DNA from 3 places in the Pantoea sp. B65 genome. Region 3 is predicted to be linked to each of the others. Evidence: predicted binding sites of a transcription regulator. Region 3 holds the regulator's gene; each other region holds the start of a gene.

Region 1 (10,953 bases), on a different contig from region 3:
GGCGAAGGTGTACAGATCCGCGCTACCCACTGGCTGATATTTCACCCCCGCTTCATACTGCCGGGCGGTGGTCGGTTTCAGCAGGTTGCCGTCCGGCCCTTCCAGCGAGGTCGGCGTGATCGCCTGACTGTAGCTGAAGTAAGGGGAAATACCGTTATCAAACGCATAGAGTAACGATGCGCGACCACTGACATGGTCGTCAGAGCGACGGCGTGAGGTCTGATCGGTATCATTTACCTGCTTTGAAACAATACGGTCATAGCGGCCTGATAAATCAACATGCCACTTATCCAGCTTCATCTCATCCTGCAGGTACAGGCCGGTCTGGTAATAGCGGCGGGTGACATCATCGTCGTTGTAGAAATTCAGTGCGGTGCCGCCGGAAACGCCGGTAAAGGGATTCAGATTGCTGGCGGTTGCCTGACCATCCCACATATCATTTTTATACTGATGATACTCGGCGCCGAGCACCACTTTATGTTCCAGATTAGCGGTAGCGAAATCGGCTTCCAGCTGGTTATCAATCGCCATCGCATTCAGGCTGGAACGGTTACCGGAATAGTAACGGGCCATCTCATCACTGGTCGCGCTGAGCCAGCCGCCCTGATAGACCTGATCCAGCTTTATATTGGAATGGGTATAGCTGGCGTTGGAGCGGAAGGCCCAGGTCTCGTTAAAACGATGGGCAAACTCATAGCTATAAATCTGCTCAGTACGTTTGTACTGGTCGAGAGAACTCTCACCTTCATAGAAGCTGCGGCTGAGGGTCTTGCCATTGTGCGGATAGGTGGTGCCATCCAGTGGCACGGAACCGTGATAGCCGCCGGAAGGATCTTTCTGCAGATAAGCCTTCAGTAATAATGATGTGTCTTCGCTGGGTTGCCATAACAGCGCGGGTGAAATGGCATAGCGCTCTTCGCGGGTATGATCGTACTGGGTATCACTGCTGCGGGTCATACCGGTAATACGAAATGCCCACTGGTCGTTAAGCGCATTGGTGTAGTCAAAGGCGCCGCCTTTGGTGTTCTGCGTGCCGGCGGACAGACGAAAATGCCCCGCTTCTGTGAACTGCGGACGCTTCGAGGTCATATTGACCAGCCCCCCCGGTACGGTTTGACCATACAGAGCCGAAGAGGGGCCTTTAATAATATCGATGCGTTCGAGGAACCACGGATCCACCTGCAGGACGTTGTGGCTGCCGCCATCACTCATCACCCGGAGCCCGTCAAAAAAGGTGTTATCGGTATCGCCACCGTGGAAACCGCGCAGGGAGACAGTATCAAAGCGGGACGCTGCCCCGGCGAAGTTGGTGAAGACTCCCGGGGTATAGTTCAGCGCCTGATTAAGATTGGTCGCGCCCTGATCTTCAATCTGCTGTCGTGTCACGACGGAGACTGACTGAGCGGTGGTGATCAGCGGCCGATCGGTTTTCGTCGCCCCTTTACTGGTCGTGGCAGTATAGCCAGAGGTAGGAGAATCAGCCGTTTCTGCGGGTTGAGCATTGACGATCATCGTCTCTTGTGCAAAAGAGACGCCTGGAACGCAGAGGGCAAATGAACATAGCAGAGCAGAACGCTTCAAAGTAAAAGACATTCTCATTATTTCCGATCCTTTATTTCATTGTTATAAAGCCACAATGTCGCAGGTGAATCGTGGCAGAGAGCAGATAACTGGTGAGATAAAACACACTGTAATAATTCTAATGATAATTATTATCTTTCTCGTTTACGCTTTCAAGCATTGATTTTATTAATGAATTAACCCAATAAAAGCGTGGAATTAGCATTTCGGCGTGAAAAAAGCGTCAGGAGTGTGTCAAAAGGTCACGCTGATGCGGCACCAGCAAGGATCAGGAGAGATAAAGGGAGGCGATGAGGTGCTATATCAAAATAATTTATCTATCGGCAAGCTGGTTGATGCCATGGGAGCCATTGAGCATGGCTCCCGGGATCACTTTAGCGCTTAGGGGTGGGTTGTCGTGATATCCCCCACGTTATTACAGGTGATATTTTTCGGGCAATACATATCCATCAGTTTCAGCGTTACGCCGTTAGTCCAGCCAAAACCGTCCTGCAACGGGTATTCGCCGCCGCCGCCGCCGCCAAGACCTTTACCTTCAACCACATATTTCTCTACCAGTTTATGCTGCCGGTCATAGGTGCTCTGTACATTATTCAGGAAACGCATGCCGATATCTTTCGCCAGCGTCTGTTTATCGTAGTGATTCAGGCCTTCCACCGCCACCCACTGTAGCGGGGCCCAGCCATTGGGCGCATCCCACTGCTGGCCATTATTTACATTAGTAGTCGCCAGTCCGCCCTCTTTCACCAGTTGTTTCTCCACGGCAGCGGCCGTGCGACTGGCCTTATCATCGGTCGCGGCCTGCAAAAAGAGCGGGAACAGCGTTGCCGCAGTGAGCTGTTTACGTACGCTATTTTTCTTCCAGTCATAGTCGGCGTACCAGCCATCCTGTTCATCCCACAGATAGCGGTTAATCGCCTGTTGGCGTTTTTTCGCCAGATCGCTAAAGCGCTGGCTGGCATCCTCCTGCTTCGCCACTTTGCTGGCATGGGCGAGGGTATTTTCCAGATGAAACAGCAGTGCGTTGAGGTCAACCGGCACAATCTGCGTGGTATGAATGGTTGACAGATCATCAGGTTTATCAAACCAGCGTGAGCTGAAATCCCAGCCTGAGGCCGCACCTGAGCGCAGATCGCGGTACAGTTCGGCTTTATTGCGTTCCGGCGCTTTGTTGGCGGTGGCAATATCATCCATATAAGATTCGCTGCGCGGCACATCGCGTGCATCCCAGTAGCGATTAAGCAGGGTGCCATCGTTGAGTTTTACCACGCGCATCCTGGCTTCACCGGCTTTCAGCGTATCCGCTTCCGCCATCCAGTAGCTGTACTCTTTCTGCAACTGCGGCAGATATTTGCTGTAGACCTGTTCGCCGCCATGTTTTGCCAGTAACTCGACCATCAGGCTGAAAAATGGCGGCTGCGAGCGGCTGAGGTAGTAGCTGCGGTTGCCGTTGGGGATATGGCCATATTTGTCCAGTTCATAAGCGAAGTTATCCACCATATCCTGCACGCGATCCCAGTGGCCGCTTTCGGCCAGTCCGAGCATCGTGAAGTAGCTATCCCAGTAGTAGACTTCGCGGAAACGGCCGCCGGGCACCACATACGGTTTTGGCAATGGCAGCAGAGAGTCATACTGACTGGCTTTATCCGTGGTACGCGTCAGTACTGGCCACAACCCGTTAATATGTTCACGTAAACTTTGTCCGGCCGGCGGAATATACTTTTCACCTTCGGCGGGCAGAATAAAGTTAGCGCTGACAAAATGGCGCAGGTCGAAATTACGCTGGCTCTTTTGCATCTGCCAGTCAGCGAGGATCGAGGAGGGATTATATTTCGGGACCGCATCAGCAAAAGTTTTTTGATCGGGAAAGAATTTGGCCGATTGCACGGCATGATACAGTGGCCCCAGTCGCACATCGGGAGGCTGCGGCACATTGCTTAACATGCGCTGAGTCTCTTCCGCATGGGCAGGCAGAGTCACACCAAACAGCGCGCCACTTAATATCAGTGGCACGATTAATGCCTCTTTCCATTGCTGGCTATCAGCTCGTTTCATCATCGGCAGTTCTCCTTGTCCAGACCAGACATGGTCTGTAAGTAATTGACCATTCGAAAAACTTTAGACGAGATTTAGCCGACTGGCTGTAAACAGGGTTTAAATTGTGAGGCAGCTAATGAATTTAGCCATCAGAACAGTAAAGCCCAGGGCCAGGGTGACTGGCCCTGATTATCGCTCTAGCCCGCCAGTAAAGCGCGTTTAAACGACAGCACATGCTCACGACTTGCCGCCTCTGCGGCCTGGCGATCCTGGCGCGCCAGCGCAGCAATAATCGCCTCATGCTCGGCAATCACTTCCTGCATATGGCTTTCTCGCGACAGGGTGGTGGCCCAAAAGCGCTGTGCCTGAGCATGAATCACGCTAAGAATATCAATCAGCCGACTGTTGCCGGCAATGCTGGCCAGTAAATGATGAAACTGACGATCCAGCTGCATCATATTGATACGATCGCGCTGTTCACTGGCGGCGGCAATCTGCTGATTGAGCGTACGCAGTGCCACAATGTCACTTTCGGTAACGCGCTGGCAGGCGAGGGAGATACACAACGATTCATTTGCCAGGCGTACTTCAATCAGTTCCAGCGCATCATCAATCGACAATGGCGCGACCATCACTCCTTTACGCGGGATCACCTGTAACAGCCCTTCACCGGCTAAACGATGAATCGCCTGGTTGATCGGCGTACGGCCCATCTCCAGATCGTCCATTACCTGCGCGGTATTCAGATAATCACCGGGTTTGTAGCTGAGGGTGATTAACGCCTGCTTAAAACGCAAATAAGCCAGTTCATTCAACGATAATGCGCGCGGATGACCCGTGGTTTTTTCATCCGTTTCTCTGGCGTCGTGGCTCACTTTTCTCTCCGGCGATTTGAACTGATCCACATTCTACACAAAAAGCTGGCACGAAAATCGCTTATTTAGAGTTAGTGTGAAATTTCACAGTAATTTCAAATAAGGATTTAAAGTGATGAAACTGAGCTTTAGCTTACCCTGTGCGACGGCGGATATTATCAATATCGACGTAAATCAACTGGTTATTGCCGGGTGGGCCGGCAGGGATTATCAGGCGGTACTGCACCACATCAGTGAGCTTGAGGCGATTGGCGTGCCCCGTCCTGGTGCGGTTCCGCTCTTTTATCGGGTGGCGGCCAACCAGCTGACGCAAAGTGAAAACATCGAAGTGGTGGGCAGCCAGACCTCTGGCGAAGTCGAGCCATTTATCTTTACCGCTGAAGGTGAGCTTTATGTGTCGCTGGCTTCAGATCATACCGATCGCCAGCTGGAAACCTACAGCGTAGCCCTGTCAAAGCAGGTATGCGTCAAACCGGTGGCGCGCCAGGCATGGGCAATGAAACAGGTACTCGGGCACTGGGATAGCCTGATTTTACGTTCATGGATCCGCGAGCAGGGGGAATGGACGCTTTATCAGCAGGGGACGCTGGCCAGTCTGCGTACGCCGCTGGATCTGCTGGACCGCTATATTAGCGGCGAGGCGTCAGGGGCGATGCCTGATAATGGTCTGGCAATGAGTTGCGGCACCATGGCGGCGATTGGCGGGATCCGCCCGGCCAGCGAGTTCCGTATGGAGCTGGTGGATGAAACCCTCGGCCGCAGTATTACTCATCAATACCGCAGCATTGAGCTGCCGGTTGTCGCCTGAGGAGTCGCCAATGAAAACCGTCACTCTTCAGCAAGCCAGTGAACAACTGGCCGCAGGTATCTGTCAGCCGGGTGAATTACTGGAACCGGCATTAAGTGCGATCGACGCCGCCGACGGCGAAGGTGCCCGCACTTTTACCCGAGTGTATCACGCCAGCGCCCGTCAGCAGGCGCTGGCTGCCGCCAGCCGTCGTGCACGGCAGCAGGCGCTCGGCCCGCTCGATGGCATCCCGGTAGCGATTAAAGATCTGTTTGACGTTGCTGGCGAGGCGACGACCGGCGGTTCAACCGTACTGGCGACGGCAGACGCCGCCACGGCGAATGCGGCGGTGGTGGATCGTCTGCTGCAGGCGGGCGCGGTGATAGTTGGCAAAACCAATATGACCGAGTTTGCCTACTCGGGTCTTGGTATCAATCCGCATTACGGCACCCCAGCCAATGCCTTCGATCGCCCCAGCCGCCGTATTCCCGGCGGCTCCTCTTCCGGCGCCGCGGTGGCCTTGACGGATGGTATGTGTCTGGGATCGATTGGCAGCGATACCGGCGGCTCGGTACGTATCCCGGCGGCGCTGTGCGGTTTGACCGGTTTTAAACCGACGGCGCGGCGCATTAATGCCGCCGGTATGCAGCCATTATCTCCGTCGCTGGACTCGATTGGCGTACTGGCGCATGACGTCAGCAGTTGCCTGCTGCTGGACGCGGTGATCGCCGACCAGCCGTTGCAGCCAGTGGCGCAGGATTTAGCCGCTGCGCGTTTCGCCGTGCCGCAAACCCTGGTGCTGGATGGCCTCGATCAGGCGGTAGCCAGCGCATTTTATCAGGCGATTGAGCGGCTGCAATCGCAGGGCGCCCGCGTTGATAGCCTGCCGCTTACCGAATTTGCCGGGCTGGCAGCGATCAATGCGCGCGGCGGGTTTACCGCGCTGGAGTCGTGGCAGTGGCATCAGTCGTTGATTGCCAGCCAGGCGGAAAACTATGACCCGCGGGTACTGTCCCGTATCCGCCGCGGCGCCGAACTCACCGCCTCCGACCGTATCGCCCTTGAACAGCAGCGTGCCGACTGGCAGCAGCGCGTCAGCGCCCGGCTGACTGGCTATCACGCGTTATTAATGCCGACGGTGCCCACCATTGCGCCGACTATCGCTGAACTTGAAGCGGACGAAGAACACTATTTCCGCGTGAACGGCGCCATGCTGCGTAACCCGGCGATCATCAATTTCCTTGATGGTTGCGCCATTTCCCTACCTTGTCAGCTGGCGGGCAGCGCGCCCGTTGGGCTGATGATTTCCGCCTTAGCGATGCAGGACAATCAACTGATTGGCTGGGCGCTAAGTATCGAGCAGGCCCTGAAGCGGGCATAACGTGTTATTTACCGGACACCTTGCAGGAGAAAATCGATGAATAGTTCCACCCAGGGAATGCTGTTGGTTGCGACCGACGTTAACCCGGCTGATGAAGCCGATTTTAACCAATGGTACGACCGTGAGCATGTGGCAGAGCGCGTGGCGATCGACGGTTTCTTAAGCGGTACGCGCTATCAGGCACTTGACGACAGTCGTAAATATCTCGGCTTGTATAAAACCACTGCGCTGGCCGATTTTACCCGCCCGGCTTACCATGCCGCCTTTACCCGTCAGACGGCGTGGTCGGTGAGTAATCTGCATAAAATGGTCGACCCGATGCGTCGGGTATGCGCTATCGAGGCGCAAGTGGGATTGGGCAGCGGCAGCCATCTGGCCATTCTGACGCTGACGGCGCATCACTCTGCCGCCACGGTGCGCCATCTGGGAGAACGCCTGTTTGCCGAAGCGGGGTTTATCTGCTCCAGCATGCTGGTTCCCGACACGGAGCTCAGTACGCCGCTACCGAAAGAGGCGCGTGAAAATCGCCAGTTGTTACCGATGATGCTGATTGAGAGCAGCAGTCTGGACGCCAGTCAGCGTCTGGCCGCATTCGCCAGTCAGTCACTTGATGCCCGCGCCAGTTTTTATGCCCTGAGCTGGCAGTTAACCCGCCAGGAGATGCCATCATGACGCTGTTAAATACTGATAATCCGCGGCAGCAAGCGCAAAATACGCAGCATAATCCACCGAAAACCGGTCGTCTGGCGGCAGCCAGCTCTATCGGTACCGCGCTCGAATGGTATGATTTTACCGTTTATAACATTATGGCGGCGCTGATTTTTAACCACGTTTTTTTCCCGTCGTTTGATCCGCTGGTGGGGACCATCCTGGCATTTTCGACCTACGCGGTTGGCTATGTGTCGCGCCCGATTGGCGGCATGTTGTTTGGACATTTGGGCGATGTGCTTGGTCGTCGTTTTGTGCTTGTCACCACGCTGGTGATTATGGGGGTCACCACCGCTCTGATGGGGCTGCTGCCAGGTTACGCCAGTTGGGGCATCTGGAGCCCGGTGTTGCTGGTGACGTTGCGCTTTATGCAGGGGATCGCCCTTGGCGGTGAGTGGGCGGGCGCCGTGCTACTGTCCATGGAGCACGGTAAACCGAATCAGCGCGGGCGTAACGCTTCGTTTGCTCAGGTCGGGCCTTCCTGTGGCACTTTGCTGGGAACCGGTCTGATCACCCTGATTACGCTGCTGATGACGGCCGAACAATTTCAGCTGTGGGGCTGGCGTATTCCTTTTCTGCTCAGTCTGCTGCTGGTGGTCTTTGGGCTCTGGCTACGCAGCGGCGTGGGGGAAACGCCGGCGTTCCTTAAACTGGAGAAAAGTAAAAAAACCACCCATACGCCGCTGAAGGAAGTATTCACGCAACATCCGCGCGCACTGCTGATTGCCGGTGGTTCGCGCATCGGTTCCGATGTGTTGTATGCGCTGGTGGTGGTATTTACCCTGACCTATGTCACTACGGTGCTGAATCTGCCGCGTCCGCTGGCGCTGCTGGCCACTATGTTGGGCGCCGTGGGGAATGCGCTTACCGTACCCATGTTTGGCGCGCTGTCGGACCGCATTGGCCGGCGTCCGGTGTATATGACCGGCGCACTGCTGGCGATGATCTGGGCGTTTGCCTTCTTTGCCCTGCTCGATAGCGCTCAGCCGTGGTTAATCTGCCTTGGGGTGATCGGGGGATTACTGATCCACGCCATGATGTACGGGCCGCAGGCGGCGTTTGTTACGGAACAGTTCCCGACCCATGTCCGCTACGCCGGTTCATCACTGGCCTATACCCTGGCGGGAATTATTGGCGGTGGTTTCGCGCCGCTGATTATTACCAGCCTGTATAAAGAGCTGGGGAGTACGCTGTGGGTTTCGCTGTATGTGGTACTGGCGCTGCTGATTACCTTTTTCGCCCTGTGGAAAGCCAAAGAGACCGCACATAAACCTCTGTAACTCAGCGGTCAGTGATGACACTGCCATCTGAATGACACAGCCATGACACAAAAATGTCATGGTTGTGTCGCAGACTGACTCCCTGAAATATTTGGCAAAGTTTTTTCACGGAGATACGACTTAATGCAAAAGACCACCCTGTTCACCCTGTCACTGATCGCCACGCTGTTTTCCGCCCACGGTTATGCTGATATCGCCGCTTACAGCCGTGCTGCGCAGGGCGACCTCACTCAGCCCGGCGGCGCGCGTCGTCTGACAGAAGATCAAACCGCAGCATTAAAAGCGTCGCTAACCAACACTACCGCGAAAAACGTCATTCTGCTGATTGGCGATGGCATGGGTGACTCCGAAATTACTGCCGCGCGTAATTATGCTGAAGGCGCGGGCGGCTTCTTTAAGGGGATTGATGCGCTGCCGCTCACCGGTCAGTACACCCATTACGCCCTGGATAAAAAAACCCACAAACCTGATTACGTAACCGATTCCGCTGCTTCGGCAACCGCCTGGAGCACCGGGGTGAAATCTTATAACGGCGCCATTGGGGTTGATGTTAACGGCAAAGATCACCCGACGATTCTGGAAATAGCCAAAGCGGCAGGAAAGGGGACCGGCAACGTCTCCACCGCCGAGCTGGAAGATGCGACCCCGGCGGCGCAGATTGCGCATGTCACTTCCCGTAAATGCTACGGCCCGGAAAAAACCAGTGAACTCTGCGCGACCAATGCGCTGGAGAAAGGCGGCAAAGGCTCGATCGCTGAACAGCTGCTGAATGCCCGTGCCGACGTTACGCTCGGCGGTGGCGGTAAAACCTTCAGCGAAACGGCGAAAGCCGGAGAATGGCAGGGGAAGACCTTGCAAGAACAGGCTAAGCTGCGTGGCTGGCAACTGGTGAGCGATCTTGACGCGCTGAATGGCATCACTGAAGTCAGTCAGGATAAGCCGCTGCTGGGGCTGTTTGCTGACGGCAATATGCCGGTGCGCTGGAAGGGGCCGAAAGCCAGCTATCACGGCAATCTGGATGGCAAGCCGATCAGTTGCGAAGTCAATGCTGAGCGTCCGGCTGGCACGCCAACGCTGGCCCAGATGACGGATAAAGCTATCGCGTTATTAAGTAAAAATCAGAACGGTTTCTTCCTGCAGGTGGAAGGCGCCTCAATTGATAAACAGGATCATGCCGCTAACCCGTGCGGGCAGATTGGCGAGACTGTCGATCTGGATGAAGCAGTACAGAAGGCACTGGAGTTTGCGCGTAAAGATGGCAACACTCTGGTGATTGTCACTGCTGACCATGCGCATTCCAGCCAGATTATCGCCAATGACAGCAAGGCGCCGGGGCTGACGCAGACGCTGAACACCAAAGAGGGTGGCCTGATGACCATCAGCTACGGTAACTCAGAAGAGGAGTCGCAGGGGCATACGGGTACGCAGTTGCGTATCGCTGCTTATGGTCCGCATGCGGCTAATGTGGTTGGCCTGACCGACCAGACCGATCTGTTCTATACCATGCGCGCGGCGATGGGGATTAAGTAATCCGTAGGTTGCCTGATGCCAGCAGCAGCGATATCGCTCTGGGTGAGATTCATATGTTCGCGCAGTTCTGCCAGATGGATATTTAGCAGAATCTCAGCGCTGGCTTTGCGCGCTGGCGACCACTTCCGACTGTTTAATAAAAAAGCCCGAACCTGAGTTCGGGCTCTGATGCAGAAAATGGCGGTGAGGGAGGGGTTCGAACCCTCGATACGTTGCCGTATACACACTTTCCAGGCGTGCTCCTTCAGCCACTCGGACACCTCACCATATTATTGCCGGCAACTCGCTTGTCGACGGGCGCTAATGTAGGGATTTCCACGTATCGCGTCAATATTCTTTCATCATCTTCTCATGCGAACAGACAGTTTTGCAGCATTTTGCTGCGAAACCCAGCGAATGGCGCAAAAAATGAATTGATCGCATTGGCCATCCGCATTTTCGACCGCAGAAAATCGCTCCCTGATAAATTTTCACTTGCCAGCACGCCGGTTTTCCCCGAGCCTTGAGAAAAAAACAGGAGCCAAAATGGACATTATTTTTTATCACCCAACGTTTGACGCTACCACCTGGATCAACGGGTTACAGCAGCGTCTGCCGCAGGCAACCGTGCGTAAATGGTTGCCCGGCGATAATTCCCCTGCTGACTACGCATTAGTCCGTACTCCGCCGCTGGCGATGTTGCAGGGGCGCAGCGCGCTGAAAGGGGTATTTGCCCTTGGCGCCGGAGTTGATGACATTCTTTCGCAACTTAAACAGCATCCTGAAATGCTGCCG
Region 2 (10,953 bases), on a different contig from region 3:
GCGTCTGACCGCGGGCGGCATTAATGCCGCCCCTACGGCATTCCCGGGAGCCATTAATGGCTCCCGCTTATCATGCTATACAGGCGTTTTTGTACCTTCCGCTATGGAGCGGATTTGTAAGGTAATAAGGTATGTCCGAGCAGTTTCTTTACTTCCTGCAGCAAATGTTCAACGGCGTGACGTTGGGCAGCACCTATGCGCTGATTGCCATTGGTTACACCATGGTTTACGGCATTATTGGCATGATTAACTTTGCTCACGGCGAAGTGTATATGATCGGCAGTTACGTCTCTTTTATTGTCATCGCGGCGCTGATGATGATGGGGATTGATGTCGGCTGGATCCTGATTGGCGCCGGTTTCATTATGGCGATTGTGATCGCCAGCGCCTATGGCTGGAGTATTGAACGTGTGGCCTATAAGCCGGTGCGTTCCTCCAAGCGTCTGATCGCGTTGATCTCCGCCATCGGGATGTCGATATTTTTGCAAAACTACGTCAGCCTGACGCAAGGCTCGCGCGATCTGGCGCTGCCAAGCCTGATTACCGGCCAGTGGACGCTGGGTGAGAGCAACGGCTTTGCCGCCACCATCTCCACCATGCAACTGGTGATTTGGTCGGTTACTTTCCTCGCGATGCTGGCACTCACGGTATTTATTCGCTATTCCCGCATGGGCCGCGCCTGTCGTGCCTGTGCTGAAGATCTGAAAATGGCCAGCCTGCTGGGGATTAACACTGACCGGGTGATCTCGCTGACCTTTGTGATTGGCGCGGCGATGGCGGCCGTGGCTGGCGTGTTGCTGGGTCAGTTCTATGGTGTGATTAACCCCTATATCGGTTTTATGGCCGGGATGAAAGCATTTACCGCTGCGGTACTGGGCGGCATTGGCAGTATCCCTGGCGCGATGGTGGGGGGGCTGATTCTGGGTATCGCTGAAGCGCTGACTTCCGCTTACCTCAGTACCGAATATAAAGATGTGGTTTCCTTCGCGCTGCTGATTGTGGTGCTGCTGGTGATGCCAACCGGTATCCTGGGCCGTCCGGAGGTTGAGAAAGTATGAAACAGCTTAATCTGGTCAACGCCATTGTCTCGGCGTTGATGCTGCTGATTCTGGCTGCCTTTTTTATGGGGATGCGCCTGAACCTCGACGGCACCCATCTGGTAGTGAATAACGCCGGCAGCGTGCGCTGGAACTGGATTGCCGTCGGGTGTGCGGTGGTGTTTTTATTCCAGTTACTGCGCCCGGCGTTCCAGAGCGGCCTGAAGAAAATCTCCGGTCCGTCTTTTGTGCTGCCGAGCTTTGACGGTTCTACGCCAAAGCAGAAGCTGCTGGCGCTGGTGCTGATTGTCGCCGCGATTGTCTGGCCATTTGTGGTATCGCGCGGCACGGTGGATATCGCCACGCTGACGCTGATCTACGTGATGTTGGGTCTCGGTCTGAACGTGGTGGTGGGTTTATCCGGCCTGCTGGTACTGGGCTATGGTGGTTTCTACGCTATTGGCGCCTATACTTTTGCGTTACTGAACCACTACTACGGCCTTGGTTTCTGGCAGTGTCTGCCGCTGGCGGGGCTGGTATCGGCGCTGTTTGGCCTGCTGCTCGGTTTCCCGGTATTGCGTCTGCGCGGTGACTATCTGGCGATTGTCACCCTCGGCTTCGGTGAAATTGTGCGTATCCTGCTGCTGAATAATACCGAACTTACCGGCGGGCCAAATGGTATCAGTCAGATCCCGAAACCGACTTTCTTTGGTCTCGAATTTAACCGCAGCGTGCGCGATGGCGGCTGGGATACTTTCCATAATTTCTTTGGCCTTGAGTACGACCCGGGCGACCGCATCATCTTCCTGTATATGGTGGCGATACTGCTGGTGCTGCTGACGCTGTTTGTGATTAATCGCCTGCTGCGTATGCCGCTGGGACGTGCGTGGGAAGCGCTGCGTGAAGATGAGATTGCCTGTCGTTCGCTGGGGTTAAGCCCGCGTCGCATCAAGCTGACCGCCTTTACCATCAGTGCCGCCTTTGCTGGTTTTGCCGGTACGCTGTTTGCCGCGCGCCAGGGGTTTGTCAGCCCGGAATCTTTCACCTTCGCCGAGTCAGCGTTTGTGCTGGCGATTGTGGTACTGGGTGGCATGGGTTCACAGTTTGCGGTGATTCTGGCGGCGATACTGCTGGTGGTATCACGTGAAATGATGCGAGACCTCAACGAATACAGCATGTTAGTGCTGGGTGGTTTGATGGTGCTGATGATGATCTGGCGTCCGCAGGGATTATTGCCAATGCAGCGTCCGCAGTTGAAGTTAAAGCATGATGGCAAAGGAGAGCAGGCATGAGTCAGCCTTTGTTAGCCGTAGATGGCCTGATGATGCGCTTTGGCGGCCTGCTGGCCGTCAACAATGTAAAGCTGGAACTGCATCCGCAAGAGATCGTTTCGCTGATTGGCCCGAACGGTGCGGGTAAAACCACGGTGTTTAACTGCCTGACGGGGTTCTACCGCCCGACCGGCGGCAGCATTAAGCTGCGCGATCAGCACCTTGAAGGTTTGCCAGGGCAGAAAATTGCCCGCATGGGTATCGTGCGTACCTTCCAGCACGTGCGCCTGTTCCGTGAAATGACGGTGATTGAAAATCTGTTAGTAGCGCAGCATCAGCATCTGAAAAGCGGTGTGTTTTCCGGCCTGCTGAAAACGCCGGCATTTCGTAAAAGCGAAAATGAGGCGCTGGAGCGCGCGGCCAGCTGGCTGCGACGCGTTGGTCTGCTGGAGCTGGCTAACCGTTCGGCGGGTAACCTTGCCTATGGCCAGCAGCGTCGGCTGGAAATTGCCCGCTGCATGGTCACGCAGCCGGAGATCCTGATGCTGGATGAACCGGCGGCCGGGCTGAACCCACGTGAAACGCACGAACTGGATGAGCTGATTGCCGAGTTGCGTGGCGAGCACAAAGTCTCGGTACTGTTAATTGAACACGATATGAAGCTGGTAATGGGAATTTCCGACCGCATTTATGTAGTCAATCAGGGAACGCCGCTGGCGAATGGCACACCGGAAGAGATCCGCAATAACCCGGATGTTATCCGCGCATATTTAGGTGAGGCGTAAGATGGCGAACCCGATATTAACGTTAAGCAACGTCAGTGCCCATTATGGCAAAATTCAGGCGTTGCATGATGTCAGTCTGCATATCAGTCAGGGGGAAATTGTGACCCTGATTGGCGCCAACGGGGCGGGGAAAACCACGCTGCTCGGCACTCTGTGCGGCGAGCCACGTGCTTCCAGCGGCAGCATCAGCTTTGATGGTAAGGATATTACCGACTGGCAAACGGCACGTATTATGCGTGAAGCGATCGCTATCGTACCGGAAGGGCGCCGCGTGTTCTCACGGATGACGGTGGAAGAGAATCTGGCAATGGGCGGATTCTTCGCCGAGCGGCAGCAGTATCAGCAGCGTATCCAGCGGGTTTATGAGCTGTTTCCGCGTCTGCTGGAGCGTCGCGTGCAGCGCGCCGGTACCATGTCCGGTGGTGAACAGCAGATGCTGGCGATTGGCCGCGCGCTAATGAGCCAGCCGCGTCTGCTGCTGCTGGATGAGCCATCGCTCGGTCTGGCGCCGATTATTATCCAGCAGATCTTCGATACCATTGAGCAGCTGCGTGCCGAAGGGATGACCATCTTCCTGGTCGAGCAGAACGCCAACCAGGCGCTGAAGCTGGCCGACCGTGGCTATGTGCTGGAAAACGGCCATGTGGTGCTGGAAGATACTGGTGATGCGTTGCTGGCGAATGAGGCGGTCAGAAGCGCTTATCTCGGCGGTTAATCTCTACAACGGGCGGCATAAATGTCGCCCCTGGCGATGCGCAGGGGCGGCGAGCGTGCTGCCCCTGTAACCCATCTTAGCGTCACTTCTCTGTCACACTGCCGTCATAAGACGTTTATCTCACTGTCATTTTTGCATGTCATGTTACTTCCCGAACATAAAATGCGTGAAATCGCGCGTAACAATCATGTCATGGGAAGCTGATATGTCATTTACCACATTTCGTCATACCGCACTGAGCATTGTGCTGGGGTTCGCGCTTACCGGCCATGCAGTGGCTGCAACCGACATCCCATTCTGGCACTCCATGGACGGCGAGTTAGGCAAAGAGGTTGATTCTCTGGCCCAGCGTTTTAACCAGGCTCATCCTGATTACAAAATTGTCCCGGTTTATAAAGGCAAATACGACCAGAGTCTGGCCGCAGGGATCGCGGCAGTGCGTACCGGCACGGCGCCTGCCATTTTACAGGTATATGAAGTGGGCACCGCGACCATGATGGCATCGAAAGCCATTAAGCCGGTGTATGACGTGTTTAAGGATGCCGGCATCGCTTTTGATGAATCACAGTTTGTGCCGACAGTTTCCGGTTACTACAGCGACGCAAAAACCGGCCATCTGATTTCCCAGCCGTTTAACAGCTCGACCCCGGTGCTGTACTACAACAAAGACGCGTTTAAAAAAGCCGGGCTGGATCCGGAACAGCCACCGAAAACCTGGCAGGATCTGGCCGACTACAGCGCCAAACTGCGTGCCGCCGGGATGCAGTGTGGCTATGCCAGCGGCTGGCAGGGCTGGATCCAGATTGAAAACTTTAGCGCCTGGCATGCTCTGCCGGTTGCCACGCGGAATAACGGCTTTAGCGGGACGGATGCGGTACTGGAGTTTAATAAACCGATCCAGGTACGCCATATCCAGCTACTGGCCGATATGAACAAGAAAGGTGATTTCACCTACTTTGGCCGCAAAGATGAGTCCACCGAGAAGTTCTATAACGGTGACTGTGCGATTACCACCGCCTCTTCCGGCTCACTGGCCGATATTCGCCACTACGCCAAATTTAACTACGGCGTTGGCATGATGCCTTACGACGCGACCGTACCAAACGCACCGCAAAACGCCATTATCGGCGGCGCCAGCCTGTGGGTGATGAAAGGTAAAGATGCCAATACCTACAAAGGCGTAGCGGAATTTATGCAGTTCCTCGCCCAGCCGGAAATTGCCGCGGAATGGCATCAGAAAACCGGTTATCTGCCGATTACCACTGCAGCCTATGAGCTGACGCGCAAATCCGGTTTCTATGATCAAAACCCGGGGTCGGATATCGCTACGCGCCAGATGCTGAATAAGCCGCCATTGCCTTATACCAAAGGGATGCGTTTAGGCAATATGCCGCAGATTCGTACCGTGGTGGATGAAGAACTGGAAGGCGTCTGGACCGGTAAGAAAACGCCGCAGGCAGCGCTGGATAACGCCGTTGAGCGTGGCAACCAGCTGCTGCGCCGCTTTGAGCAACAGGTTAAATAAAACCAACCGCGCGGGGCGCTTAACGGCGTCCCCTACGGAGGCGGCAGAGATGCCGCCTGAAATTCCCTTCAACGCCGAGCTAAACTATGTCCTCTGTTCGTCCCGGTTTTCGCACCAGCTGGCTCCCCTATCTGTTGGTCTTTCCGCAGCTGCTGATCACCGCCATCTTTTTTCTCTGGCCCGCCGGAGAAGCGCTGTGGTACTCGGTGCAGAGCGTCGATCCCTTTGGGTTATCCAGCCGTTTTGTCGGTCTGGCAAACTTCACGCAGCTGTTTAACGATGAATACTATCTGGCCTCATTCTGGACCACGCTGATCTTCAGCGGGCTGGTCACCGGCTGTGGCCTGTTGATCTCACTGTTTTTCGCCGCACTGGTCGATTATGTGCTGCGCCTGAAAGGTTTTTACCAGACCCTGTTACTGCTGCCTTACGCGGTGGCTCCGGCGATTGCCGCGGTGCTGTGGATGTTTCTGTTTAACCCCGGCCTTGGTCTGATCACCCATATGCTTGCCCTGCTCGGTTACAACTGGAACCATGCGCAGAATAGTGGTCAGGCGATGTTTCTGGTGGTGCTGGCTTCGGTCTGGCAGCAGGTAAGCTACAACTTCTTATTCTTCTTTGCCGCCCTGCAGTCGATCCCACGTTCGCTGGTTGAAGCCGCGGCGATCGATGGCGCCGGGCCGGTGCGCCGTTTCTTCTATCTGGCGCTGCCGCTGATCGCCCCGGTGAGTTTCTTCCTGCTGGTGGTGAATCTGGTCTATGCCTTTTTTGATACTTTCCCGGTGATTGATGCCGCAACCGCCGGTGGCCCGGTGCAGTCCACGACTACCCTGATTTACAAAATTTATCGCGAAGGCTTTACCGGCCTGGATCTCTCCTCATCGGCCGCCCAGTCGGTGGTACTGATGCTGCTGGTGATTGTGCTGACGGTGATCCAGTTCCGTTATGTCGAGCGTAAGGTGCGTTACCAATGATCGAAAACCGCCCCGGGCTGACCTTTTTCAGTCATACCATGCTGATCCTTGGCATTCTCACCATTCTGTTTCCACTGTATGTCGCCTTTGTCGCCGCCACGCTGGATAACGTTGAGATCTATCAGGTCCCCATGACGCTGATCCCCGGCGGCCATTTGTGGCACAACCTCAGCATCCTCTGGCATAACGGCGTCAGCAGCAACAGCGCGCCGATCGGCGTGTTGTTGCTGAACAGCACGATTATGTCGCTGGCGATCACCGCAGGAAAAATCAGCGTCTCCATGCTGTCGGCCTTTGCGCTGGTATGGTTCCGTTTCCCCCTGCGCAACTTCTTTTTCTGGATGATTTTTATCACCCTGATGCTGCCGGTCGAAGTGCGTATTTTCCCGACGGTGGAGGTGATCGCTAATCTGCATATGCTGGACAGTTACACCGGCCTGACGCTACCGCTGATGGCTTCGGCGACCGCCACCTTTCTGTTCCGTCAGTTCTTTATGTCGTTACCGGATGAGTTGCTGGAGGCGGCACGCATTGATGGCGCCAGCCCGATGCGCTTCTTCTGGGATATCGTGCTGCCGCTATCGAAAACCAATCTGGCGGCGCTGTTTGTCATCACCTTTATCTACGGCTGGAATCAGTATCTCTGGCCGATTTTGATTACCAGTGATACCAGCATGGGCACCGCAGTAGCGGGTATTCGCACCATGATCTCCAGCGGTGATGGATCCACCCAGTGGAATCTGGTGATGGCCGCAATGTTAATGACGTTAATCCCACCGGTGGTGGTGGTAATGGTAATGCAGCGCGCCTTTGTGCGTGGGCTGGTTGAGAGTGAGAAATAGCAGATGGCAGGTGTAAAACTTCAGGCGGTGACCAAATCCTACGACGGCAAAAACATGGTCATTCAGCCGCTCAATGTTACGATTAACGACGGCGAATTTATGGTGATGGTCGGCCCGTCCGGCTGCGGAAAATCGACGCTATTGCGTATGGTTGCCGGGCTGGAGCGCGTAACCAGCGGCGATATCTGGATTGATACCCAGCGCGTGACCGATCTGGAGCCGAAAGATCGCGGTATCGCGATGGTGTTCCAGAACTATGCGCTTTATCCGCATATGAGTGTGGAAGAGAATATAGCCTGGGGCCTGAAAATTCGTGGTATGGGTAAAGAGCAGATTCGCCAGCGGGTGCTGGAAGCCGCGCGCAGTCTGGAGCTGGATGCGCTGTTGCAACGCCGCCCGCGTGAGCTGTCCGGCGGCCAGCGCCAGCGTGTAGCGATGGGGCGGGCGATTGTGCGCGAACCGGCGGTGTTTTTATTTGATGAGCCGCTCTCCAACCTTGATGCGCGTCTGCGCGTGCAGATGCGTCTTGAATTGCAACTGCTGCATCGCCGGCTGAATACCACCAGTTTGTATGTTACCCACGATCAGGTTGAGGCGATGACTTTGGCGCAGCGGGTGATGGTGATGAACAAAGGGATCGTTGAGCAACTGGGAACCCCGGTTGAAGTCTATGAACGTCCGGCTACACGGTTTGTCGCCAGTTTTATTGGTGCGCCGTCAATGAACCTGCTGGAAGGCAGCGTCAATAGTCACGGTACCGGTTTTACGCTGTCACCGGGCTTTACGTTGCCACTTGCGCAGGCCAAAACGAAATGGGCGAATCGCCCGTTGACCCTGGGCGTGCGTCCGGAGCATATTCAGCTATCCGGGCGCGAAGCGGGCGGTATCCCGCTGGTGGTGGAGACGCTGGAGATGCTGGGCGCGGATAATCTGGCCCATGGCACATGGGGCGGTAACAGTGTAGTAGTGCGCCTGCCGCATGTGGAACGGCCGCCAGTCGGCAGCAGTTTATGGCTGCATCTGCCCGCCAGCGCGCTACACTTTTTTGATTCGATTACAGGAATGCGTCTGGAATGATAAATAAAGCCTGGCCCTATCCGGCGATTGTCGCCCATCGCGGCGGCGGTAAGCTGGCACCGGAAAATACCCTGGCGGCGATTGATGTCGGGGCGAGATATGGCCATAAAATGATCGAGTTTGATGTCAAACTGTCGCAGGATGCGCAGCCGTTTCTGCTGCATGACGATACCCTCGACCGTACCAGTAATGGCTGGGGGATTGCCGGCGAACAGCCGTGGGAAAAACTGCAGCAGCTGGATGCCGGCGGCTGGTTTAGCCGTGAGTTCCAGCATGAACCGCTGCCGTTGCTGAGCGACGTCGCGGCACGCTGCCAGCAACATCATATGATGGCGAATATTGAGATTAAGCCAACCAGCGGGCTGGATCAGCAAACCGGCACGGCGGTAGCGCTGGCGGCACGTGAACTGTGGCGCGGCCAAACGGCGCCGTTGCTGTCATCATTCTCGTATCAGGCATTAGCGGCGGCGCAGCTGGCGGCTCCCGAGCTGCCTCGCGGTCTGCTGCTTGATGAGTGGCAGGATAACTGGCAGGAATTAACGCGTGCGCTCGACTGCACCTCTATCCATCTGAATTACCGTTTGTTAAACCCGGAGCGTACCGCTGCGCTAAAAGCGGCCGGCTTATATATCCTGGTGTATACCGTTAATCAGACCGAACGTGCACGTGAGTTACTGAGCTGGGGTGTCGATGCCATCTGTACCGATCGCATCGACACCATCGGACCAAACTTCGCTTAAGGTTGTTGTGAAGTGCTGTTATTGCCCGGCTGCGTTTTGATAATGCGCTGCCGGGCACTGTCACGCTGCTCCTGCATTTTACGCTGTTGATCCTGGCTTTGACGTTGCTGGTCCTGTTTCAGTTTCAGAACCTGTTGCTGTTGGTCAGTCTGCATCTGCTGTTTCATCCGCTGCTGGCTTGGGTTATAGCCCGGCTGGTTCGGATCGCTGCTATTGTTCAGCATATTCGCCATACCGCTGCTGAGTGGTAACAGTGCGGCAAAAATAAGTAACCATCTTTTCATTATGCTTCCTCCATCAGGCAGATAATCCGCCGAATCTCCGTCATCTTGCTTAAGTTTAACTGCTCTGCCGGCGAATGAAGTCAGGAATCAGCTGAATTTGACTTTATATTCGCCTTTTTGCTTATCTGGTACAGACTTAACAGATGTAACCCCAATGTAAACAATCATAAAAAGGTGTGGCAGGATGATCAAAACCGGCACTATGCGACGTGTTTCCTGGTCGCTGATGGTATGTTTTTGTTTCTGGCAGGGCGCCAGTGCGGCGTCACCGCCATCCCCTCCGGTCTCCTACGGCGTCGATGCGGATAGTTTCCATCCGGTGAAAGATCGCCACGGGATGGTGGCGTCGGTAGATGCGCTGGCCACTCAGGTGGGGGTCGATATTCTGAAGCAGGGCGGCAACGCGGTGGATGCCGCGGTAGCGGTTGGCTTTGCCCTGGCGGTGACCCATCCGCAGGCCGGTAATCTTGGCGGCGGTGGCTTTATGCTGCTGCGTACTGCCGCGGGACGCGCCACCGCGATTGATTTCCGTGAAATGGCGCCGGTCAAAGCCAGCCGCGATATGTTCCTTGATGCGCAGGGCAATGCTGACAGTAAGCTGTCCCTGACCTCTCCTTTGGCTTCCGGCACTCCGGGTACCGTAGCCGGTCTGGCCTTAGCCGCGCGCAAGTACGGCACCCTGCCGCTCAGCCGTTTACTGCAACCCGCTATTGAACTGGCGCGTAATGGTTTTGTGGTCAATGACGCACTGGCCGATGATCTGAACACCTACGGCAAAGAGGTGCTGGTCAACCATGCCAATAGTAAGGCGATCTTTTATAAAGCCGACGGTACCCCCTATCAGAAAGGTGAACGTCTGGTGCAGCATAATCTGGCACGCAGCTTAGGGCTGATTGCCCGCGATGGGCCGGATGCCTTTTATAAAGGGGCGATTGCCGACGATATTGCCGGTGAAATGGCCCGGCATGGCGGGTTGCTGAGCAAAACCGACCTGGCGGCTTATCGCGCGGTGGAGCGCCAGCCGATTAGCGGCACTTACCGTGGTTATGAAGTGTTCTCGATGCCGCCACCTTCATCCGGCGGTATTCATATTGTGCAGATCCTGAATATCCTGGAAAACTTTGATCTGGCGAAAATGGGCTTCGGCAGCGCTGATGCGATGCAGGTGATGGCGGAGGCGGAGAAGTATGCTTATGCCGACCGCTCCGAATATCTCGGCGATCCGGATTTCGTTAAGGTGCCCTGGCAGGCGCTGACCAGTAAAGCGTACGCCAAATCACTGGCGGCGCAGATCAATGTTGCCAAAGCGCGTCCGTCGGCGGATATCAAACCCGGCAAGCTGGCGCCGTATGAAAGCAATCAAACCACCCATTTTTCGGTGGTGGATAAAGACGGCAATGCAGTAGCGGTGACCTATACCCTGAACACCTACTTCGGTAGCGGCATTGTGGCGGGTAATAGCGGCATTCTGATGAATAACGAAATGGATGATTTCTCGGCCAAACCGGGCACGCCAAATGTTTATGGGCTGGTTGGCGGTGAGGCCAATGCGGTGCAACCGTATAAACGTCCGTTGTCCTCCATGTCCCCCACTATTGTGGCAAAGGAGGGGAAAACCTGGCTGGTTACCGGTAGCCCGGGCGGTAGCCGTATTATCACTACGGTGCTGCAAATGGTGGTCAACAGTATCGATTTTGGGATGA
Region 3 (10,953 bases):
CCGCGCCGGAATTCTGACCGCCATGGGTGGCAGCCTGTCGGCAGCTGAACAGCAACTGGCGCCAGAAGTCGCACGACTAAAGGAAGCCGTTTGCCAGCCTGCCAGCCCCTGCCCGGCGTTCGACAAACGCTGGCAGATTAAGCAGGAGGACGATGGCCGCTTTACCGTTTCCGGCCTCAGCACGCTGGCCAATATGGCCGAAACCTTCCGCCTGGCATGGAGTGAAAACCAGCCAAAGCCACAGGTGGCTTTTGGCCATGCGCGCTCGGCGGATGAAGTGGCAAAACTGATGCCGCTGCTGACGGCAAAATATGACTTTACCAGTGATGTACCTTATATCGCCCGGCGCGGCGGCTCGATGTTAATGGATCAAATCAGCAAGGCCCTGCAACAGGGCGTCACGCCACAGCGTGATGCGCCGCCGGACGTCCGCTGGTTGCTGTATGTGGCGCACGATACCAATATCTCTTACCTGCGCACGATGCTGAATTTCAGCTGGCAGCTCGGTAACTATCCGCGCGGCAATATTCCACCCGCCAGCAGTCTGGTGTTTGAACGCTGGCGTGACAGTCGCAGCCAGCAGCGGTTTATCCGCATCTATTTCCAGGCGCAAACGCTCGATCAGATCCGCGCATTGCAGACGATCGATCAGCAACATCCGCAGCTGAAACAGGAGTTAAGTGGCAAAGATTGTCAACTGACGGCGGTAGGTACGCTGTGCCCATACCCGAGCACCATCAGGCGGATAACGGCAAGTATTGATGGCAGTGCCGTCAGTAAAGTGAATTATAGCGGAGAGTAATAGCAGCTGGCCGGGCGTCTGCCCGGCCAGTAAGTGGTTACTGACGACTGAGACGCTGTTTAATCATATAGCCTGCCAGCAGCAGCACAATCCACACCATACCGACATACAGTGATACGCGGGTATCCGGGAAGTAACCAATCAGGCCGATAATAAACACCAGGAACGCCACACCGACCATGGCGGTAAAGGCGCCACCCGGCACGGCAAATTTCAGCGCCCGCGCTTCTTCAGCGCTCAGTTTGCGGCGGAAAGCGATCTGCGAGCAGAGGATCATAATCCAGACCCACACCGTGGCAAAGGTCGCCAGCGAGGCAATCACCAGGAACACTTTCTCCGGCATCAGGTAGTTAAGATAAACCGCCACCAGCATTGCCAGCATCATCACCAGCACCGTCACCCACGGAATGCCGCGCCGTGATACTTTCATAAACATCTTCGGCGCATGACCCTGCTCCGCCATGCCGTGCAGCATACGCCCGACGCCGAATACGTCGCTGTTAATCGCCGACAGTGAAGCGGTGATCACCACAAAATTCAGCAATGAGGCCGCCGCGGCAATCCCCAGATGCTGGAAAGTGAGAACGAACGGACTACCGGCGGTGCCCACCTGGTTCCACGGGTAGATCGACATAATTACAAACAGCGTGCCGACATAGAACACCAGGATACGCAGCGGTACTGAGTTAATTGCGCGGGGAATCGACTTCTCCGGCTCTTCAGCTTCACCGGCGGTAATACCGATAATCTCAATACCACCGTAAGCAAACATCACCATCTGCAGCGACAGCAACATACCGACAATACCATGGGCAAAAAAGCCGCCATTGCTCCACAGATTATGGATACCGGTCGGCTGACCGCCGTTGCCAATCCCCCAGATAATGATGCCAAAGCCGGCAAGGATCATAATAATGATGGTGGCAACTTTAAAGAACGAGAACCAGAACTCTACCTCGCCAAACACCCTGACGCTCAGCAGATTGATACCGCCAATAATCAGCACCACGCTTAGCACCCATATCCAGTGCGGCACGTCCGGGAACCAGACGCCCATATAAATACCAAAGGCGGTTACATCGGCAATGGCGACAATCAGAATTTCAAAACAGTAGGTCCAGCCGGTGATATAGCCCGCCAGCGGACCGAGATAATCCTGGGCATAGCGCGAAAACGAACTGGCCTGCGGATTGTTGACCGACATCTCTCCCAGCGCACGCATGATAATATAGGCCACTGCGCCGCCAATGATGTAGGCCAGTAGGACACTTGGCCCGGCCATTTTTATCGCGTCAGCGGAGCCGTAAAACAGCCCGGTACCAATAGCCGATCCCAAAGCCATAAACCGTATATGGCGTGTGCTCAGTCCGCGTTTGAGCTTGTTCGTTTCTTGCATAGCGACTTATCACCTGTGGAAATGAAAAAACCACGGGCAAGCCCGTGGTTATAAAACAACCTGCTGGATTACTGCTGGTGAGCAGTCACTTGCTGACGTCCCAGTAGCCGGTCATACAGCGCAACCAGAACCAGCATTGCCAGTGACGGCGGCAACCAGGCCAATCCCTGATCGGCCAGCGGCAGATGCTGACCCCAGACAGGCAAAATATCTTTAAAGTTGGTGGTTTTCGTCGCATCAATAATGCCGAATAGCAGGCTGACCAGCATGGTCGGCGCAATGATACGACTGCTTTTATGCCACCAGCTCAGAGTAAAGCTCAGTACCACCAGCACAATACAAGGCGGGTAGATGGCGGTCAGTACCGGAATCGAGATCTGAATCAGATGACTCAGCCCAAGGTTTGATACCAGCATCGAGAACAGACCGAGAATAAATACCAGCGTACGATAGGAGAGCGGCAGACACTGCGCGAAGAACTCGGCGCAGGCACAGGTCAGGCCAACCGCCGTGACCATACAGGCGACGAAAATCAGCGCCGCCAGGAACAGGCTGCCCATGTTGCCAAAGGTCTGCTGCACATAGGCGTGTAAAATCGCCGCGCCATTAGCATGCTGATCGACCAGCGCACCGCTGCCGGAGCCGAGTTTAAACAGACTGAGATAAACCAGCGTCAAACCCATACCGGCAATCAGACCAGCGAGTATGGTATAGCGCGTCAGCAGCCGATTATCGCTAACGCCGCGTGAACGCGCCGCATTGACGATAACAATACCGAACACCAGCGCCCCGAGGGTATCCATGGTCAGATAACCATTCACAAAACCGCTGGAGAAAGCAGCATACTGATACGCTTCGCTGGCCGGCGTAACGCCGCCCGCCGGCCACATCAGTGCGGCCAGCCCCAGTACCGTCAGCGCGACAATTTTCAGCGGCGCCAGAATATGGCCGACGGTGTCGAGCAGCTTACCCGGATAGAGGGAGATAGCCATCACCAGCACAAAGTAGACCACGCTGTAGATAAATAGCGGCAACGGGCCTTCACCGGTAATCGGCGCGATACCGACTTCAAACGAAACCGTTGCGGTTCGTGGCGTGGCAAACAACGGCCCCACCGCCAGATAGCAGACGGTAGCCAGTAGCAGACCGGCGGCTTTGCCGATTGGCGAGCTCAGCGCGTCAATACCGCCGCCAACCCGTGCCAGCGCAATTACGGTGATCACCGGTAAACCCACCGCGGTGATCAGGAAGCCCAGAGCCGCAACCCAGACGTGTTCCCCGGACTGAATTCCCACCATCGGGGGGAAAATAATATTGCCCGCGCCGACAAACAGGGCGAAGGTCATGAAACCCAGCGCGAGGATATCTTTTGGAGCTAAACGATGTGTCATAAAGCCGAATTGCCTGTAACTGATGTTGCGTGAAAGTTGTGTTTAAACGTTGCGAATCCGACAGCACGCTAAAAATTATCAATAGTTCAGACAACTACAGAGCAATATGCTTACTGATGGCCTGACGTGCAGGTGATTTGAGCTGATTTTCTTCTGTTCACAGGGGATGAATCGACAACGGCGCTAAGTAGAACTTTTATAGCGGGTAAAGGCAATACGGGATCGAAAAAGCAGAGTGATATATCGGATAAATCATTTAAAGCAGTGCATCACTTCAGAATATAACAAAAGCGCATTACATGATTTGTATTTTTTCTGCACAGCGTGAGGTTAAATTGGTCATTAATCGGTTTTTAATGCACAAAAGGCGCGTATAAACGCGCCTGTCTGCACAACTTTACGCCAGCTACCAGAGCTTTTTCGCGATATCAACCACCAGCCGCAACTTCGCCCACTGCTGCTCTTCCGTCAGGCTGTTGCCCTCTTCGGTTGAGGCGAAACCACACTGTGGACTCAGGCAAATCTGGCTCAGATCGACAAACTTCGTCGCTTCAGTAATACGCTGCTGCACAGTTTCCGCCTGCTCCAGCTCACCGTTTTTGGTGGTGATCAGTCCCAGTACCACCTGCTGATTGCCCGGCCGGATAAAACGCAACGGCTCAAAGCCACCGGAACGTTCGTTGTCATATTCAAGGAAGAAGGCGTCGACATTCACCGTGCCAAACAGAATTTCGGCTACCGGCTCGTAGCCCCCTTCCGAGATCCAGGTGGAACGGAAGTTACCCCGGCACACATGCAGACCAATGGTTAAATCGTCCGGTTTCCCTTCAATCGCCTGATTCAGCACCCGGGCATAAATACGCGCCAGCTCCTGTGGATCTTCCCCGCGTTCGCGGATCTGACGTTTCTGATCGTCGGAACACAGATATGCCCAGACGGTATCATCCAGCTGCAGATAGCGACAGCCTGCCGCGTAAAAGGCTTTAATCGCGTCGCGATAAGTCTGCGCCAGGTCGTCAAAATAGGCATCCAGCTGTGGATAAACACTGGCATCAATCGCTTTGCGACCGCCCCGGAAATGCAACACGCTCGGGCTGGGAATGGTCATTTTCGCTACCGCGTCGCCACTGACACTCTGCAGGTAGCGGAAATCTGCCAGCATCGGATGTTCGCCGAACCCCAGCTTGCCGATCACCCGAATGCCATGGGCTTTGGTCTGGACGCCGTTAAACTGAATGCCCTGCTCAGACTCATAACGCTCAACCCCCTGCAGGCCGTCGAAAAAGTCAAAGTGCCACCATGCGCGGCGAAACTCGCCGTCGGTTACCACCGGTAAACCACAGGCGCGTTGCTGGCTGACCACATGGCGAATGGCTTCATCTTCAATCTGACGCAAGGCAGTGGCATCAATTTTTCCTGCGGCAAACTGTTCGCGCGCCTGTTTAATCGCTGCCGGACGCAGGAAACTGCCAACAATATCGGCACGGAATGGCGCGGTGGTTCTTTGCATGTTAATAAACTCCTGGCTTATGCGCGCGGCGCATAATTTACCTGTGAAATAGTTACTCTTGGTTATTCTCAGACTTCTGGATGTCTATATGTCTGAAAGCAGAGTGACATGAGCATTCTTCAGGTGCAACAGAGGATATTTCATCGGTGATGAATAAAATTCATCATGGCGGTGCGGGCGGCATCAATCCGCCCTACAGAGGGGAGCCATTGATTAACGCCTGCGCCTGATGCAGCTGCGTATCCGAAAGCGGTAAATAGCCCGCGCGCTTCACCAGCTCCTGCCCCTGCGCGGAAATGGCCTGTAGCAGAAAAGCACGGGTCAGTGGTTCCAGCGGCTTACCCGGCGCCTTATTAACGTAGATATACAGCGGACGACTGTACGGATAACTACCGTTACGAATATTTTCGGTGCTCGGACTCACCGCCGCCGCGCCATCACGCGCAATGGCCAGCGTTTTTACCCCGCTAATATGAAAACCGATACTGGCGTAACCAATACCGTTAAGCGTGGCGGCAACTGCCTGCACCACCGCCGCCGAGCCGGGATACTCACTGACATCACGGCGAAAATCACCGCCGCACAACGCCTGCTGTTTAAAAAAACCCCAGGTGCCGGAAGCGGAGTTACGGCCAAAACGTTGCAGCGCGCGCTGCTGCCACAGTGCAGATTTCAGTTGCAGATCGCCCCATTTTTCCGGCACCGTCGTCGCGCCACAGCGACGCGTCGCTGAAAACACCGCGTCCAGCTGCTGACTGTCGATCGCCGTTAGCGGATTGTCCTGATTCACCATCACCACCAGCGCATCCATCGCGACCGGTATCGCCAGCGGCGCATAGCCATACTTATCAGCAAACAACTGACGTTCTCCGGCCTGCATCGGACGGCTCATCGCCCCCAGTTGCGCGGCGCCAGCCGCCAGCGCGGTAGGTGCAGTAGAAGAACCGGCCGCCTGAATCTGCACATTAACGCCGGGATACTGACGATTAAAATTCTCGCCCCACAGCGCCATTAAATTCCCCAGCGTATCAGAGCCGACACTGGTGAGATTTCCCGCCAGCATCCCCTCTTTTGCCGTCGCCGTCGCAGACAGCAGCAGTAGCGCCATCAGAATCAGTTGTTTCATGCTTTGCGCCTGTTAATGGTCAACGCGTAGCATTCTCCGGCAATTCCGCATGAACAATCAACCGTGGCGCCAGCGTAAAACTGAAGCAGGTCTGAATATCCGGAATACTGGTAATATCCAGCCGCGAATTATGGTGGCTTAACGCATGCTTGACGATCGCCAGCCCGAGGCCACTGCCGCCGGTGGAGCGGGAGCGCGCCTTATCCACGCGATAAAAACGCTCGGTAAGACGTGGGATATGCTCAGCGGCAATACCCGGCCCGTTATCTTTTACCGCAAAGTGCGCGCCGGTTTTATCGCGTAACCAGCTGATATCAATCCGGGTGCCGGATGGCGTATGGTTCACCGCGTTATACACCAGGTTAGAGATGGCGCTGCGCAGTTGATCATCGTTGCCAAACACCTGCAGATGCGGATCGGTATGAAAATGAATTTCATGACGTCCGTTACTCAGGGTTTCCGCTTCGCGCTGTACCAGCCGTAACATCATCGGCACATCGACTTTCTCCTGCAGATCAATCGCCGGAGCTGCCTCGATACGTGACAGAGTCAGTAGCTGTTTTACCAGACTGTCCATCCGTCGCGTCTGTTCCTGCATGGTGTGCAGCGCTTTGTTACGCGAGGGACCTTCCAACACCGCATCATTCATCATCTCCAGATAGCCCTGCAGCACGGTTAGCGGCGTGCGCAGCTCATGGCTGACGTTGGCGAAAAAGTTTCGCCGCGCCCCTTCCAGCTGATGCTTCTGGGTGACGTCACGCGCCACCAGCAACCACTGACCTTCGCTGTAAGGCATTACGCGGAACTCTAAATGACGATGATTATTCAGCACCAGGGTTAACGGCCGGGCAAAGTCGCGCTGACGCAGATAACGGGAAAACTCCGGATAACGCAGCAGGTTCAGGATATTTTGGCCATTATCTTCCGGCCAGCGCAGCCCGAGGTGTTGCTGCGCCAACCCGTTACACCAGAAAATATTGCCCTCTTCGGTGGTCAGCACTACCGCATCCGGCAACGATTCGGCGCCGCTGCGAAAACGTTTGATCAGGTTACCCAGCTCGCGCCGACGACGACGGTTACGCAGTTGCATTTGATAGAGGCCATAGAACAATGGCTCCCAGCTGGCGTGACCGGCAGGCGGCGTCATGGTGCGGTCGACCCACAGCCAGTGCGACAGGCGCAGTAAATTATAGAAGTGCCAGCCGAGCACGCCGAGCACTGACACTAACAGCCACCACGGCAAATAGCCGAACAGCAGACCCAGTATCAGTGCCGGCAGACAGGCCAGCAATAGTTCCAGCAGCAATCTCTTCCAGGAGAGGCGTTCCAGCACGGTTCAGACTCCGATCAAAAACGAGCGGAGAAACGATACCCCGTTCCGCGCACCGTTTGCACCATACGATCGTGGCCGGTGACTTCCAGCGCCTTACGCAAACGGCGGATGTGAACATCGACAGTGCGATCTTCAACATAAACATTGGTACCCCAGACGTGATTCAGCAGCTGTTCACGGCTGTAGACACGCTCAGGATGCGTCATAAAGAAATGCAGTAATTTATATTCGGTCGGCCCCATATCCAGCGGGGTGGTTTCAGCCATCACCCGGTGTGATGAGGGATCGAGGCTCAGCCCCTGCATCTCGATCACTTCTTCAACCGCCATTGGCGAGATACGGCGCATCACCGCTTTAATTCGCGCGACTAACTCTTTGGGCGAAAAAGGTTTGGTGATGTAATCATCCGCGCCCACTTCCAGCCCCCGCACCCGGTCTTCTTCTTCGCCGCGCGCGGTCAGCATCATCACCGGAATATCGCGCGTCATGGCTTCACGCTTCAGGTGTTTAATAAATTGAATGCCGCTGCCGCCTGGCAGCATCCAGTCAAGAAGGATCAGATCTGGCCACGGTTCGATCAGTAAATTTATCGCACTGTCATAATCTTCCGCTTCTATCGGTTGATAGTCATTTTGCTCAAGGACGAAACACAACATCTCACGAATTGGGGCTTCATCTTCGACTACCAGAATGCGCTTAGCCATTATTGCTCCTGCTGATGTGACCGGTTTGTCACTGGGGTTCGCGGCGCCATTATGCGTCAGTTTTATGACAGTTTTATGAAAAAAGCACGCCCCGGAATCCGGTTTGTCACACTTTTGTGAAACCAGATTTGGCAATTGCTCACCCGCTTTTCGGCCACTCTGTTTATAATCGCCCTCTCAGGTTACCGTTTGTATCCTGAATCATGTGAATTGCAGTATCACCGATATGCAGGGAGTTCTATGCGCATCATCCACACCGCGGACTGGCACCTCGGCCAGTTCTTCTACACTAAAAGCCGCGCGCCGGAACATCAGGCGTTTCTCGACTGGCTGATCCTGGCCGTAGAAGAACATCAAATCGATGCGGTCATTGTCGCCGGTGATATCTTTGATACCGGCTCACCGCCGAGCTATGCGCGTGAACTGTATAACCGTTTTATTGTGCAGCTACAGCGAACCGGCTGCCAGCTGGTCGTACTGGGCGGCAATCACGATTCGGTCGCCACGCTAAATGAATCGCGCGATCTGCTGGCCTGCCTGAATACCCGTGTCATCGCGGCCGCCAGTGAACAGATTGCCGACCAGGTATTGCTGCTAAACGATCGCCAGGGCAATCCGGCGGCGTTACTCTGCGCCATTCCCTTTTTACGCCCGCGCGATATCCTGCGCAGCCAGGCCGGACAATCAGGACGCGAGAAACAGCAAAGCCTGCAGGAAGCGATTAGCGAACACTATCAGCGCTGTTATCAGCAGGCGTTGCGCCAGCGCGAGGCGCTGGCGTTACCATTACCGATTATTGCTACCGGTCACCTTACCACGGTCGGCGTCAGCAAAAGTGACGCGGTACGTGATATCTATATTGGCACGCTGGATGCTTTTCCGGCGCAGGCGTTCCCTCCCGCCGACTATATTGCGCTGGGGCATATTCACCGCGCCCAGCGCGTTGCCGACAGCGAGCATATCCGCTATAGCGGCTCGCCAATCCCGCTGAGTTTCGATGAAACCGGTAAAGCGAAAAGCGTGTTCCTGGTCGAGTTTGCTGGCCAGCAACGGGTTCGGGTGGAGCCATTGCCAATCCCGCTATTTCAGCCAATGTGCATGATTAAAGGCACGCTGGCGCAGATCGAACAGCAACTGACACAATTCACCACGGCCAGCAGCAACGTCTGGCTGGATATTGAAATTGTCACCGAAGATTACCTTAACGATATTCAGCGGCGCATCCAGCAGCTGACCGACGACCTGCCGGTCGAGGTGGTACTACTGCGCCGCAGTCGTGAGCAGCGCGACAATGTTATCGCACGTCAGAATAACGAAACCCTGAATGAACTCAGTGTCGAAGAGGTTTTCAGCCGACGGCTGGCACAGGAAGAGAGCAGCGACACGCAGCGGCAACAGCGAATACAGCAGCTGTTTGCCACCACCCTGGATGCGGTTCGCAGCGAGGAACAGCAATGAAAATTTTAACGCTGCGCTTTAAAAATCTGAATTCGCTGAAAGGCGAATGGAAAATCGACTTTACCGCCGAGCCCTTTGCCAGCAACGGTCTGTTTGCCATCACCGGCCCGACCGGCGCCGGTAAAACCACTCTGCTGGATGCCATCTGCCTGGCGCTGTATCACCAGACGTCACGCCTCGGCGGCATCAGCCAGTCGCAGAATGATTTGATTACCCGCGATACCGCCGAATGTCTGGCTGAAGTCGAATTTGAAGTGAAAGGCGTCGCCTGGCGCGCATTCTGGAGCCAGAATCGTGCGCGTGGCGCGCTGGATGGCAATCTGCAGGCGCCGCGCGTCGAGCTGGCGCGTTGCGCCGATAACAGCATTGTCGCCGATAAGGTCAACGACAAGCTGAAGATGACCGAAACCCTTACCGGCCTCGATTTTAATCGTTTTACCAAATCGATGATGCTGTCGCAGGGTCAGTTCGCCGCCTTCCTCAATGCTAAAGCCAGTGAACGGGCAGAGCTGCTGGAAGAGCTGACCGGCACCGAAATCTATGGTCGCCTCTCGGTGGAGGTATTCGAACGCCATAAAAGTACGCGTATCGCGCTGGATAATTTGCGCGCGCAGGCTTCCGGCATGGCGCTGTTGGATGAAGAGGCGCGCCAGGCACTGCAACAGCAGCTGGATCAACTGATTTCGCAGGAGCAAGTACTCACTCAGTCACTGAACGGCTTGCAGTTTCAACAGCAGTGGCTGACCCAACAACAGCGGTTACAGCAGGATTGCCAGCAGGCTCAACAGCGGCTTCAGCAGGCAGAAACGGCCTGCCATCAGGCGCAGCCGCAACTGCAACGACTGGCGCAGGCGGAACCGGCAGAGAAGCTGCGTCCGTTGTGGCAGCAGCGCAACCAGTATCAGCAGGACATTATTGTTCTGGAACAGCAAATTAACGCACTAAGCGCCGAGCAGCAGCAGGCGACGGCCCGGCGGCAAACTCTCAGCGAGCAGCAACAGCAGGCGGAAGCGTCGCGTCAGCAACTGCTGGCACAGCGTCAGCAACAGGAGACGCTGATTAATGAACAGATTATCCCGCTGGACCATCAGCTGGCCAGCCTGCAGCAGCAGTGTGAGCAGCTGAGCAAGGCACTGAGTGAACTTCAGCTGACGCAACAGCAAAAACAGCAGAGTCAGCAGCAGCAACAGCAGGAAATCAACCAGTTACGGCAGCAGCGCCAACAGCATCAGC

What was found. The regulator PhoB, encoded in region 3, activates phosphate uptake and scavenging genes when phosphate is short. The targets are predictions, from matches to a motif close to CTGTCATAAAACTGNCNNAT.
Region 1: phoA (alkaline phosphatase) is a predicted target of PhoB. The motif match lies at 8,692-8,711, and genes of this name have one in related genera.
Region 2: ugpB (sn-glycerol-3-phosphate ABC transporter substrate-binding protein UgpB) is a predicted target of PhoB. The motif match lies at 3,899-3,918, and genes of this name have one in related genera.

What each region holds. Positions count from the first base shown of each region.
Region 1 is NZ_JAHXPU010000036.1:354,157-365,109, reverse strand. Features, by position in the region: gene JWF83_RS15875 (TonB-dependent siderophore receptor) at 1-1,599, opposite strand, end outside; gene treA (alpha,alpha-trehalase TreA) at 1,963-3,639, opposite strand; gene JWF83_RS15865 (GntR family transcriptional regulator) at 3,816-4,493, opposite strand; gene JWF83_RS15860 (DUF2848 domain-containing protein) at 4,609-5,301, shown strand; gene JWF83_RS15855 (amidase) at 5,312-6,661, shown strand; gene JWF83_RS15850 (hypothetical protein) at 6,698-7,333, shown strand; gene JWF83_RS15845 (MFS transporter) at 7,330-8,649, shown strand; gene phoA (alkaline phosphatase) at 8,773-10,179, shown strand; tRNA gene JWF83_RS15835 (tRNA-Ser) at 10,358-10,445, opposite strand; gene ghrA (glyoxylate/hydroxypyruvate reductase GhrA) at 10,705-10,953, shown strand, end outside.
Region 2 is NZ_JAHXPU010000015.1:370,034-380,986, forward strand. Features, by position in the region: gene livH (high-affinity branched-chain amino acid ABC transporter permease LivH) at 132-1,058, shown strand; gene JWF83_RS04575 (high-affinity branched-chain amino acid ABC transporter permease LivM) at 1,055-2,329, shown strand; gene livG (high-affinity branched-chain amino acid ABC transporter ATP-binding protein LivG) at 2,326-3,093, shown strand; gene livF (high-affinity branched-chain amino acid ABC transporter ATP-binding protein LivF) at 3,095-3,808, shown strand; gene ugpB (sn-glycerol-3-phosphate ABC transporter substrate-binding protein UgpB) at 4,014-5,333, shown strand; gene ugpA (sn-glycerol-3-phosphate ABC transporter permease UgpA) at 5,420-6,307, shown strand; gene ugpE (sn-glycerol-3-phosphate ABC transporter permease UgpE) at 6,304-7,149, shown strand; gene JWF83_RS04605 (sn-glycerol-3-phosphate import ATP-binding protein UgpC) at 7,153-8,226, shown strand; gene ugpQ (glycerophosphodiester phosphodiesterase) at 8,226-8,966, shown strand; gene JWF83_RS04615 (DUF2756 domain-containing protein) at 8,963-9,250, opposite strand; gene ggt (gamma-glutamyltransferase) at 9,435-10,953, shown strand, end outside.
Region 3 is NZ_JAHXPU010000017.1:217,052-228,004, reverse strand. Features, by position in the region: gene JWF83_RS07990 (histidine-type phosphatase) at 1-802, shown strand, start outside; gene proY (proline-specific permease ProY) at 840-2,198, opposite strand; gene brnQ (branched-chain amino acid transport system II carrier protein) at 2,267-3,589, opposite strand; gene JWF83_RS07975 (cobalamin-independent methionine synthase II family protein) at 3,996-5,099, opposite strand; gene JWF83_RS07970 (PstS family phosphate ABC transporter substrate-binding protein) at 5,293-6,225, opposite strand; gene phoR (phosphate regulon sensor histidine kinase PhoR) at 6,245-7,558, opposite strand; gene phoB (phosphate response regulator transcription factor PhoB) at 7,573-8,262, opposite strand; gene sbcD (exonuclease subunit SbcD) at 8,503-9,720, shown strand; gene JWF83_RS07950 (SbcC/MukB-like Walker B domain-containing protein) at 9,717-10,953, shown strand, end outside.